DNA from 3 places in the Gilvimarinus sp. 1_MG-2023 genome. Region 3 is predicted to be linked to each of the others. Evidence: predicted binding sites of a transcription regulator. Region 3 holds the regulator's gene; each other region holds the start of a gene.
The links. The regulator PhoB, encoded in region 3, activates phosphate uptake and scavenging genes when phosphate is short. The targets are predictions, from matches to a motif close to TGTCATAAANNTGTAACA.
Positions count from the first base shown of each region.

Region 1: a site for PhoB is predicted at 2,188-2,205, ahead of ppk1 (polyphosphate kinase 1). Genes of this name have one in related genera too.
Region 2: a site for PhoB is predicted at 2,692-2,709, ahead of gspC (type II secretion system protein GspC). Genes of this name have one in related genera too.

Region 1 covers NZ_JAUOSC010000002.1:613,787-618,055, reverse strand. Annotated here, with positions in the region: gene ppx (exopolyphosphatase) at 1-41, shown strand, start outside; gene ppk1 (polyphosphate kinase 1) at 79-2,160, opposite strand; gene metF (methylenetetrahydrofolate reductase [NAD(P)H]) at 2,383-3,228, opposite strand; gene ahcY (adenosylhomocysteinase) at 3,327-4,269, opposite strand, start outside.
Region 2 covers NZ_JAUOSC010000009.1:17,260-21,528, reverse strand. Annotated here, with positions in the region: gene gspD (type II secretion system secretin GspD) at 1-1,457, opposite strand, end outside; gene gspC (type II secretion system protein GspC) at 1,500-2,549, opposite strand; gene Q4563_RS11060 (polysaccharide lyase) at 2,837-3,598, shown strand; gene Q4563_RS11055 (GNAT family N-acetyltransferase) at 3,591-4,269, shown strand, end outside.
Region 3 covers NZ_JAUOSC010000011.1:43,730-47,998, reverse strand. Annotated here, with positions in the region: gene Q4563_RS12290 (dicarboxylate/amino acid:cation symporter) at 1-59, opposite strand, end outside; gene Q4563_RS23630 (HU family DNA-binding protein) at 56-190, opposite strand; gene Q4563_RS12285 (chorismate--pyruvate lyase family protein) at 508-1,107, shown strand; gene ubiA (4-hydroxybenzoate octaprenyltransferase) at 1,108-1,965, shown strand; gene phoB (phosphate regulon transcriptional regulator PhoB) at 2,130-2,825, shown strand; gene phoR (phosphate regulon sensor histidine kinase PhoR) at 2,883-4,187, shown strand.

The sequences.
Region 1 (4,269 bases), on a different contig from region 3:
ACGCCGGTTACCGCATGACCATTAGTAGCTCGGTTGAGTGAGCGCCAGCTTTAATAACGCGCCCCAAGAGCTACTTGTTTAGCTGTTGCTGGCCCACTGATTGAGAAGCGTGCCCTGCGCATCAACCGCCGCTTCTCCTTCGGCGGGTTGCAGTTTTTCGTAGTGACCGTCGCTGTGCAATACCCAAGCGTGTGTGTTGTCGGCCAGGTACAGTTCTAAATCACTGATAATTTGCTCGCGCAATTTTTTCGCTTTAACCGGAAAGCAAGTTTCTACCCGGTGGAACATATTGCGTATCATCCAGTCGGCGCTGGAGCAGTAAACCGCCGGGTCGCCAGCGTTTTCAAAATAAAACACGCGAGTGTGCTCTAAAAAGCGACCGACTATAGAGCGTACATGAATGTTTTCCGATTGCCCTGCAATGTCCGGGCGCAACTGGCAAACCCCGCGCACAATCAAATCCACCTTGACCCCGGCGTTGGATGCCTCGTAGAGCGCCAGCACCAATTGCTCTTCGTAGAGCGAGTTCATTTTCACCACGATGCGGGCAGGTAAGCCGTTGTTGGCATTCTCAATCTCTTGATTGATATGCCTGAGCATGGCCTTGTGCAGGGTAAAGGGGGCGTAGAGCAGCTCATGCATTTTTGAGGCTTTGCCCATGCTGGAGAGCTGCAGAAAAATTCGGTAGACATCCGCACAGATATTACTGTCAGAGGTCATGACGCCGTAATCGGTGTACAGCTTGGCAGTTTTAGGGTGGTAGTTACCCGTACCTAAATGAACATAGTAGGCGAGCTTTTTCTGTTCGCGTCGTGCCACCAGCAACATTTTGGCGTGGGTTTTATAACCCACCACGCCGTAAATAACGTGAATGCCGTAGCGTTGTAACCGCTCGGCCAGGGCGACGTTTTGCTCTTCGTCAAAGCGCGCTCGCAGCTCGACAATGGCGGTGACTTCTTTGCCCGCTTTAGCCGCTGCCACCAATGCATCGACCACCGGCGAGTTTGAGCCGGTGCGATACAGCGTTTGCTTAATGGCCAGTACGTCGGGATCGGTAGCCGCTTCGCGAATAAAATCCACCACCGCCTGGAACGAGTCGAACGGGTGGTGCAATAAAATATCGCTTTTTTTCAAGGCATCGAAATAGTTGTCGGCTTTTTTGGGCAGTTTGGGCATTGATTGCACAAAGGGCGGAAAGACCAAGTTGCTGTCTTTTACCAAATCGAACAAGTCCGACAAGCGGTTAAGGTTGACCGGGCCGTTCACTTTATACAAGTCGCGCCGGTGAATCTCGCAACGCTCCAGCAAAAAGTTTTCGATATCCGGCGGACAGGTGCCGGTGAGTTCCAGACGCACCTCATCGCCGTACTGGCGATAGACTAACTCGCCCTGCATCGCACGCAGCAAATCGTCGGTTTCCTCTTCGTCGAGGAAAATGTCCGAGTTGCGGGTCAGGCGGAACTGGTAGCAATCCTGTACGGTCATGCCGACAAAAATATCGCCCATAAAGTAGTGAATAATGGACGACATAAAGACGAACTCGCGGCCATTATTCGCCACCTCGGCAGGCAGCTCAATCATATTGGGCAGCGAGCGCGGCACCTGCACAATCGCCCGGCCGGAGTTGCGGCCAAAGGCATCTTTACCGTCCAGCTTGACGATAAAGTTAAGAGACTTATTCATAATGCGCGGGAAAGGGTGCGCCGGATCCAGCCCGATAGGGCTTAGCAGCGGCAGTATTTCGGTTTCAAAGTATTCGCGCAAATAGGTTTTTTGCTCGTCGGTCCACTCGTCGCGGCGCAACAATCGCATACCGTGCTGATTGAGCAACGGCAGTATTTCTTCGTTGAACAGAGCGTACTGTTCGTCGACCAGTTGGTGACAAATATCGCCGATAGCGGATAAGTTTTCACCGTGTGTGAGGCCGTCGGGGGGGATGGCGCTGGTGCCCACTTCCAGCATTTGCACCAGGCCGCCCACCCGAACTTCAAAAAATTCGTCTTGGTTGGTGGAGAATATGCACAGAAAGCGCAGCCGTTCGAGCAGCGGGAGATCTTTATCGTAAGCTTGGTACAGCACTCGCCGGTTGAATTCCAGCAAGCTTAGCTCCCGGTTAAAAAACTGCTCGGACACGTTACTACCTCTGTCTAGATGCTTCATAATTCTCCCTGCAAGCTATACCGAGTATATGACATATTTGTGACGAAGGCGGTTCTGAGTGCCACTGCTGACAAATTAGCACACTGAAAACCGGTTTTCCCCTCGATGGTGCCTGGCCGCTGAGCTGAACAGGCGTGAGGGATATTTCGGGCGTATCAGCGGGTGAGTACCAAAGCCAACCCCCCGGGGTTTTCTGAGGGTGGCTCTGGTGTAAACCGGCAATTAAGCCTCTTCCAGCCCCAAATTGCGGACAATATTGGCCACGGGCTCGGCCTGATTCATGGTGTAAAAGTGCAAACCAGGGGCGCCGCCTTCGAGCAGTGTTTCGCACAACTCGGTGACCACTTCCTCGCCAAAGTCGCGCAGTGCCTCTGGGTCGTGCTCGAAGCTCTCTAGTCGGCGTCGCAACCAGCGCGGAATATCGGCACCACAGTTATCCGAGAAACGGGTCAGGTTGCGATAGTTAATAATCGGCATAATACCCGGGTAAATGGGGTTTTCGATACCGATTTTGGCGCAGGCGTCCATAAAGTAGAAGTACGCATCCGGGTTAAAGAAGTACTGGGTAATGGCATTGTTGGCGCCGGCGTCAAACTTTCCTTTTAAGTAACGCACATCGTCGTCGTAGCTTTTAGCCTGCGGGTGAACTTCCGGGTAGGCGGCCACCTCCAGCTCAAAGCTATCGCCGAAATGCTGGCGAATAAATGCCACCAGCTCGTTGGCGTATACCAATTGGTAAGAGCCACCCACACCCGAGGGCATATCGCCGCGCAGAGCGACAATGCGCTCCACTCCGGCGTCGCGATACTCTTCAATTAGACTTTTCATGGTCGCTTCGTCGTCGCCGCCAAAGGATAAGTGCGGCGCAACGGCGGTGCCCAGATCATTAAATTGCTTGACCAGGCTCTTGGTGTTGTCGCGGGTAGAGCCGCCAGCGCCGTAAGTGACCGAGAAAAAGTCCGGCTCAAAAGTCGCTAAAGTATCGCGCACCGCAGCCAACTTAGCCCGGCCTTCATCGGTTTTGGGCGGAAAGAACTCAAAGCTCAAGCGTAGTGTGTCTTCACTCATTGTATGTTCCTTTCGGAACGCAAAACGCAAAACGTAAAACGCGATACGCCAGTGATTAACCGGCGTTCAGCGTTCAGCGCTCGGCATTTAGCGTCCTATTAATATTTATAACTCTCAGGCTTAAACGGGCCGTTTACGTCCACACCGATGTACTCGGCTTGGTCGTCGCGCAGTTTGGTGATTACGCCGCCAAAACCTTCCACCATGTGCAGGGCCACTTCTTCGTCCAGTTGCTTGGGCAGCACTTTAACGTAGAGGTTGTTGGGCTTCTCGGCGGCGGGTAGGTCGGCGAATTTGCGCTCGTACAGATAAATTTGCGCCAGTACCTGGTTGGCGAAAGAGCCGTCCATAATGCGCGATGGGTGACCGGTGGCGTTACCGAGGTTAACCAAGCGGCCTTCGGACAGTAGCAACAGGTGATCGTTGCTGGCGCGATCGCGGTAAACTTTGTGCACCTGGGGTTTAATTTCTTCCCACTCCCAGTTCTCGCGCATATAAGCGGTATCGATTTCGTTATCGAAGTGGCCGATGTTGCACACGACGGCGCCATTTTTAAGCGATTGCAGCATGGCCGAGTCGCACACATTGATGTTGCCGGTGGTGGTGACGAGCAAGTCGGTCGTGCCCAGCACAGCGGTGTTGACGTCGGCGACATTGCCGGTGTTGATGCCATTCTGGTAGGGCGATACCACTTCAAAGCCGTCCATACACGCCTGCATGGCACAGATGGGGTCAATTTCGGTGACCTTCACAATCATGCCTTCCTGGCGCAGTGATAAAGCAGACCCTTTACCTACATCGCCATAGCCAATAACCAGAGCTTTTTTGCCCGACAGCAAGTGGTCGGTGCCGCGCTTAATGGCATCGTTCAGGCTGTGACGACAGCCGTATTTGTTGTCGTTTTTACTTTTGGTCACAGCATCGTTGACATTGATGGCCGGTACCTTCAGCTCGCCTTTTTTCATCATGTCGTGCAAGCGGTGAACACCGGTGGTGGTTTCTTCACTGATGCCGTGAATATTATCCAGCAGTGCCGGGTAT
Region 2 (4,269 bases), on a different contig from region 3:
CCCACATCTTTGCGCTCAACGGTATTGAACGGGTTAGTGGGGTTGCTGCTGCCACTGCTGGTGCTGGTGTAAGAACCAGTGACAAAGGGTACGTTTTTACCCACGGAGATTTCCGCTTCGTGGTTGTCGGTCGTAAGCAGGCTCGGTGTCGACAGAATATTGGTACTGCCGTTGGCTTTTAGCATTTTTAATACCGCCAGCATATCGGTGCTTTCGCCCAACTGGCCGAAACCAAACACCTGACCGGCAATGCCCGACAGACTTCCCGCTAAACCCAGCAGCGCGGCGTCGTCGTCACCAAAGGCGTTTTGCCCCAGATTACCAATATTGCCAATGCCATCATCACCACCGTTGGTGGAACTGCCAAAGCCTGCATCGTCGTCACGGTACATCCATTCGATGCCGAGTTCGGCCGCATCGCTGTCTTCTAGCTCGACAATAATCGCTTCCACCAGTACCTGCGCGCGGCGAATGTCTAAGCTTTCGACCAACACCATCAGGGATTGCAGTGTGTCGCCGTCGGCGGTGATGAGGATGGCGTTAGTGTCTTCATCGGCCTGTACGCTGGCACTCATTTGCGAGTTAGAACTCTTAGCGCCATCGGATTCTATTTTCTGCATATTCTGCAAAACGCCAGTTAAAACCTGAGCCACTTGCTCGGCCTTGGCGTACTTGAGATAAACCACGCGCACATTGGAATTGGTAATTTGCGGGCGATCGAGACGGCGAATTAACTCCTTGATGCGCTGACGTTGCATATCGTCGCCGTTGATTAAAACACCATTAATGCGGGTGTCGGCCACAACGGTCACCGGCGCGGAGGCGTTGCCGCGCTGGGCGTCGGGTTTTTCCAGCTGCTGAATCACCTTAACAATGGCTTCGGCTTGAGCGTAGCGTAGCTCTACCAGTTCAGTGCTGATTACTGCCGCTTTATCGATTTGTTTTACCACATCCATTAGGCGGTCGATATTGGCCCGGGTGTCGGTGACAATAATGGCGTTGCTTGGGTCGTAGGCGGAGATATGGCCGTGTTGGGGTACCAACGGGCGCAGCACCGGCAGCAGCTTGGCGGCACTGATGTTTTCCAACTGAATCACATGTGTCATGTAGGCGTCATTATCAGTGCCACTGTTGCCACTGTTGGCACTGGGTATAGGCAGCGAGCGGGCATCGCGGTTCGGTACAATACGCACTACCTTGCCGTTTTCCACTGCGGTAAAGCCGTGTACATCGAGAATGGATAAAAACAGACCGTAGAGTTCTTGCCGATTGACCGGTTTATCCGAGATCACCTTCACCTGGCCGCGCACTTTGGGGTCAATAATGATGGTTTTTTCGGTGGCCTCGGCAATAAACTTAATGACTTCCTGAATATCGGAGTCTTTAAAATTTACCATCCAGGTTTGCTCGTCGGCCTGCGCCATGGGCACTATGGCCAAAGCAATCGTAAACAACACGACTTGAATGCGGGAATAACACCTTCTCACTAAGAACCTCACTTAATCCAGCTCAACGTCAATGATCACTATGTCACCATTGCGCTCGACTTCGAGGCTGGCGGATGTGGTTTGACCTAAGTTGCGGTAAATTTCCATAATGCGACCGGGATTGTCCAGTGTGGTTCCATTCACCGCTGTGACGATATCGCCGTTCTCTAAACCCACCGCTTCGAATGCAGCGGGGTTGCGGCCGGGCCGCACTTTATAACCTTGAATTTGTCCATCACTGCCACGGTGAATGTTAAAAGCGACAACATCGGATAAATTTTGCCCTAATTGATCCACCGAGACACTGGTATCTTCGTCTTTGGCCGCGGGCGTATCCCGGCGCATGGGTCCGGAGACCTGTTCGCTCTGGTCTTCCGCGGTGCTGTCTTCCTCGTCGGCTCGACTACGGCTGGGGCTATCGGCCGGGGGGGTGTAGCGACGCGCTACCGTCTGGCCACCGGGCTGGTCTTTATACAGCCAGAGCGACTCGTATTGACCTTTGTTGTCGAGAATAACGCGCAAATCGAGCACTTTAGCGACTTTTACACCGCGCATATTCTTAATTTCATCACCTGGGCCGTAGGTTTGCTGGGTTTTTGCGTCGGCAATAATAGCGCGAGCGGCGCGGCTGTCACTGGAATTAATTACCCCTTGCAGCACCAGCGAAAGCTTAGTGTCTACGGCTTGATCCTCAATTTGCGGTTCAAGCGGCTCATTGGTGAGCGCGGGGTCCTCTTCAATGCCTTCGGTTTCGCCGCTAGAGCTGCCAAACACCGAGAGCTCGCGCAACCGGATAATATCAACAGCACTTTTACTATCACCAGCACTCGCGGCGGTTACGGTATTGGCTCCCACCTGGGCCGGCGCGATCTCCGGCTGAGGCGCAAGGGCCCAGAAAAATTGGGCGAGACTGTGTGCAAGCCACACAACAATCAGCAGCAAAACGAGGGCTTGCCAGCGCCTTAATGGGATTTTACCCAAAGCGTGACCAACGCGGCCAGCGAACTTGCCGAGGCGTTTGGAGTTGTCGGCGCCAGTATCTTGTAGGGAAAAGTTCTGCATTTTTATGATTTTCGTTGTGCCGAGCTAAGCTCTTCAGGTTCTTCAAATTTCATGCATCATATATCCTGAGCCGACCGATTGTACTGGAACCGCCCTGTAAAAGCGAAGCGATGCAGCGTTGGCGGCTAGGCTACGCAGCGATTGTGACAGTTTTTTTGCAGCTTTTATTCCCTGTTTGCATGAAATGGTGAGCAAAAACTGCATTAACTTAGCTCCAAATGCGTAAAATGCGCTTATAACTCACCGTTAAGCTGCTAATGCAACCCCATTTGATAAGAGAGGCTAGCGTGAAATCGCTACTATTATTTTTATCTCTATTGGCTTCGAACACAATGGCTGGGCAGCTTTGGCGCGGTGATTTTGAAACCGGCGACTTGTCCCAATGGCCCTATCTCACACACCCGCAAGGGATCAGCATCCAGTCTGATTGTGTCTACGAGGGCAATTACGCCGCCGACATCACCATTACTGGCGCCGAATCGTTTCTCTGGCACGGCAACCCCGACCTCAATCGTAGCGAGCTTCACTTTAAGCCGGCCGATACTCGCGAGGGTGCGGATGTGTTTCTGGGCTGGAGCTTTTTCTTGCCTCAGCCGTTATCAGTCGCCAAGCATGAATTCGGCTATTGGGAAGCGCAAGACTCATGGCAACAACAAATGCGCTTCAATATCCACGGCACTGCGCTTAGCTTTCAAGCCAGTGGCGCCGATTCGGCCTATTGGCATTTACCCGATGGGGCCAGTGCCGGCGTTTGGCACGATCTGGCGATGCATATCCACTTTTCCCTCGCCCCCAATCTAGGCCGGGTCACTATCTGGCACGACGGCATCAAAGTGTTTAACCAAACCATGCAAACCCGAGCCAATAAAACCGACGCTATGTTTACCCAAATAGGCCTGTTGCGCAGCCGCGAAGACTCGGCGGCCACCCTATTAATCGACAACGCGCGCCAGAGTGACAGTATCGAGAGTTTGTTGGCCGCTTTTGACCCCAATACTAAAGTAACCTGTTCGCCTTACAAAAAGTCAGTGCCATTAAATCATGACTGAATTGACCCATCACTTTTTAACCTCCATCGATCAGTGCCCAGCCCACCTGTGGGATGCACTAGCGGGCACAGACTACCCATTTAATCGACACGCATGGCTAACCGCCCTTGAGCACTCGGGGGCAACGACGGCCAATACTGGCTGGCAGCCCTACCATTTGTTGGTGGAGGAGGGCGGCACGCCGGCCCTGTTAATTCCCTCGTTTATTAAGGCGCATTCTTACGGCGAATATGTCTTCGACTGGGCCTGGGCCGATGCCTACCAGCATCAGGGTTTAGATTACTATCCCAAGCTTATTTCGGCGGTACCTTTCACCCCTTGTTATGGGCCGAGAATTCTAGGGCGCTGGCAGGAGCAGCACGTGCTGGACTATGCCATTACCACCATGAAGCGCGAATGCGAGCGGTGCGAATTATCTGGCTGGCACTGCCTTTTCCCCGATTCTGAACAAAGCACCGCCCTCGATTCGGCGAATTTAGCGCGGCGCACCGGCACGCAGTTTCACTGGCACAACCGACATTACCGCTCTTTCGATGATTTTGTCGCCACGTTTACCTCTCGCAAACGTAAAAACGTTCTAAAAGAACGCCGCCGGGTAGCCGAGCAGGGTTTTACCTTTAAAGTGCTAAGCGGACAGGCCCTGACCGAAGAGCACTGGCGATTCTTCTACC
Region 3 (4,269 bases):
CCGAGCCCGGACAAGATGCCGAGCACCATGGCGATAAGTATTCGTTTTGTTAAACTCACAGAAATAACTCCTGAACTGCGCTGCGCAAAGTATGCACAGGCCGATATGTAATAGTGTGCCAATCTGGCACCTGAATAATATCACCGGTACGCGGATGGCGATCGATTCGGTGACTGACCTTAAAAGTCACAATGCCCGGCACAGCGGGAACCCAATAGAGGCCCAGCTTTGCCAACTAGCTCGTTCGCCGCGATAGGCGTTAACCCGATAACTGCACCATTGACCACGACCCACTCTGCTCTTTTCATAAGTATTGGACTCTTCTTCTATAGCCAGCCGGCATTTTTTATAATTCTCCATTATTATTCACACCTAAACCCCATTGATGTAAACGATGCGCCATTAAACCAAGGCCTAAGCCCGCGGTAAAGCATACAACGCTATCACGCCAGTAACAGGGGCTGTTAGAATAGCCGCCGTTGTCACTGAGCTTTGCTGGGGTTTGTGTTGTCTCTGTATGCCACCGATTGTCGCCACTTAATATCGCGCTTATACCCTTTGCGACGGGGCGGATTTGGGCTGTGGCAAAACACAGGTCGCTGTTTTCAACTACCCAGTCATCTTCGCTCTTGGCTGACCGACCCGAGCTCCCTGACCGCCCGCTTAAACCAACTGGGCGGCAAGCCAATCAGTGTGCACATAGTGCAACAGGGGTGGGGCAGGCCAAGCTTGAGCGAGGCCAACACTTTGGGTATTGCCCCGCATAGTGCATGCTTGGTGCGCGAGGTGATACTGCGCGGGCCACAACAGCAGCCCTGGGTGTTTGCCCGCAGCTTATTTCCCGCCACCAGCCTTAAGGGACCACTCAAACATCTTCGCCATTTGGGCCGCCGCCCCCTAGGTGGCTATTTATTTAGCCATGCTCAGCTGGGCCGCTCAGCGTTACAATTGGCACTGCTGCCCCCAACTGGGTTGGTGCCCGAGGCGTTACAGGGCTCAAGCGCACTTTGGGGCCGCCGCTCGGTGTTTACTTTGCACAACAAGAAACTACTGGTGAGCGAGATTTTTCTGCCCGCCTTTGAACACACTCTGACCAGGACAGACTAAATGCGTAACCGACTGATGCTGTTCGTGCAATTAACAAGGCTCAATCGTCCGATTGGCTGGTTGTTGGTGTTATGGCCCACTCTATGGGCGCTCTGGTTGGCCAGTGATGGGACGCCGAGAATTGACCTGCTGATCATATTTAGCTTGGGGGCAATCGTAATGCGCTCGGCTGGCTGTATCATTAACGATATTGCCGACCGCAAATTGGATGGTCATGTAAAGCGCACTCAAGACCGACCTCTGGCTCTCGGCCAGCTGCAACTAAGTGAAGCCTGGGCAGGCTTCGCTGCGCTGGTGTTTATTGCCATCATTTTAGTATTACTGACCAATACATTAACGATGTTGCTGGCCGTCGGCGCACTCGTTCTCGCCAGTGTTTACCCCTTTATGAAGCGCTATACCCATTTGCCACAACTGATATTGGGAGCAGCGTTTGCCTGGAGTATTCCCATGGCCTTTGCCAGCGTGCAAGAAACGGTGCCGGTAGAGGCCTGGCTGGTGTACTTCACTGTGGTTATCTGGACCATGGTCTACGATACTTTTTACGCTATGGTGGATCGGGATGATGATATTCAAATAGGCATCAAATCCACAGCCGTCTTATTTGGCGAGCAAGATCGACTGATTACCGCCACCTTGCAAATTCTAGTCGTGGGTGGCCTGTTAATGATGGCCCCTCGATTTGAGCTCAATGCACTTTATTATCTTGGCGTTGCCACGGCGAGCGCCCTGTTTATTTACCAGCAGCGACTGATTCGGTATCGTCAACGCAGCCAGTGCTTTAAAGCGTTCTTAAACAACCACTGGGCACAGCTGGCCATACTGCTAGGCATCATTGCCGGTCAGCTACCTTTATAGAAAACACCACATTGTGGCAAATCGATCCCGTTACTGTCATAAATATGCAACAATTAATACATTAAATACGCTTGCGCCGTCGGTTAACGCACCTTGGTCATTAATGACCGTTCCGACATTGAGATTTTATCTTTCCGTATTTTAATGGATCACAGGCAGGCACTATGACAAGTCGTACCATTCTCATCGTTGATGACGAATCCGCCATTCGCGATATGCTGCGTATCGCTCTGGAAATGGCGGAATACCGCTGCCTAGAGGCCAGTAACGCACAGGATGCTCACGGCCTGATTGTGGATGAAAAACCCGATCTCATATTATTGGACTGGATGATGCCCGGCACCAGTGGTATTGAGTTGGCGCGCCGGTTAAAGCGCGATGAGGTCACCGCTAACATTCCCATTATTATGCTGACCGCTAAAGGCGAGGAAGATAATAAAATTCAGGGGTTGGAAGTGGGTGCCGATGATTACATCACCAAGCCTTTCTCTCCACGCGAACTGGTAGCACGCCTCAAAGCAGTTTTGCGCCGCACCGACCCCCAATCCAGCGGCAAACCCATTAAGGTTCAGGGGTTGTGCCTGGATCCCGCCAGCCATCGCGTCACCATCAATGAGCGCGAAGTGGATATGGGGCCTACCGAGTTTCGGCTGTTGCAATTTTTTCTGACCCATCAAGAGCGAGCTTATACCCGCGGCCAATTGTTGGATCACGTGTGGGGTGGTAATGTTTACGTGGAAGAGCGCACGGTCGATGTCCATATTCGTCGTCTGCGCAAAGCGTTAACCGTAGATCAACACGAAAACCTGGTACAGACCGTACGCGGTACAGGCTATCGATTTTCCACTAAGGTCGGCTAATAATCGCGGCTCGTAAACCCGCGCCACACAGAGCTGCCCCGTCAGTAAGGTTATCATTTGTTGCAAGGATTTCACGCCGAAGTTAAACGCCTGCTGCTGTTGATTGCGATGGCGTCTATTATCGGTCTGCTGGTCGATCAATTAGCCATCACACTGCTGCTTGCCACCGCTTGGTACACAGGTTGGAACCTCTGGCAAATGCTGCGTCTGAGTATTTGGCTGCAAGGCAAGCGCAAAAGTCAGCCTCCCGAGTCCACCGGACTTTGGGGGGAGGTTTTTGACGCTATCTATCACCTACAGCGCCGCCAGAAGCGCGAAAAAAACAATCTGCAAGCGGTGATCAACCGTGTTCAGGAAACCACCTCCGCCCTAAAGGACGGGGTGATATTACTCGACTGGCGTGGCCAGCTAGACTGGTGGAACCCAGCCGCGCAGCGACTGCTTGGGTTTTACAACTCCGATCAGGGCCAGTCAGTGGTGAATTTTATACGCGATCCACGTTTTGTCGATCACTTTGAGCAAGGTGATTATAGCGAGCCGCTGGATATTCCCTCGCCACGCTTTCCCGATAAGCGACTGCAGTTTCAAATCACCCGTTTTGGTAAGAATGAACGCCTTATCGTTGTGCGCGACATTACTCAGATTTTCCATTTGGAGCAGATGCGCAAGGATTTTGTCGCCAATGTGTCGCACGAATTACGAACCCCGTTAACGGTGATTAGCGGCTACCTCGAAACCATGGCCGACAACAATACCACCCCCGCCTGGAGCCGGCCATTTGAACAAATGCAGCAGCAATCGAAACGCATGTCACTGCTGATTAACGATCTGATTATGCTCTCCAAGCTCGAAACCACAGACACCGGCTTTAACCAGAAGCGGCTGGAACTTGGACCTCTATTGCAGACGATCAAAGCCGAAGCCATGGTGTTGGCCTCCGACAAACAGCAAACCATTACTCTGGATATGACGCCAGAGCTCAGTGTCGTCGGCACCGAAAAAGAACTGCACAGTGCTTTTTCCAATTTGGTCATTAACGCGGTCAAATACACCCCTGAACAAGGCGCAATCGCCATGCGCTTATGGCGCAGCGGCCCGCATATCTATTTTTCGGTCACCGACAACGGAGCGGGGTTTGAATCTAAACATATCCCGCACTTAACAGAGCGTTTTTATCGTGTGGATGCCAGTCGCAACAGTAAAACCGGCGGCACCGGCCTTGGCCTTGCCATTGTGAAACATGTTTTGCTCCGGCACGATGCCGAGCTGCAGATTCACAGTGAAGTGGGTAAAGGCAGTGTATTCACCTGTATTCTTCCTGCTAACGATGGCCGCACCGGCCTGCGGCCTAGGGACAAATAACCCACTTCGCGCTACACTAGCTGCAACCCCATTGGCGTTTCCCTGAACGGGGCCAAACAAACCCAAGGCATTTGCTTTGTCA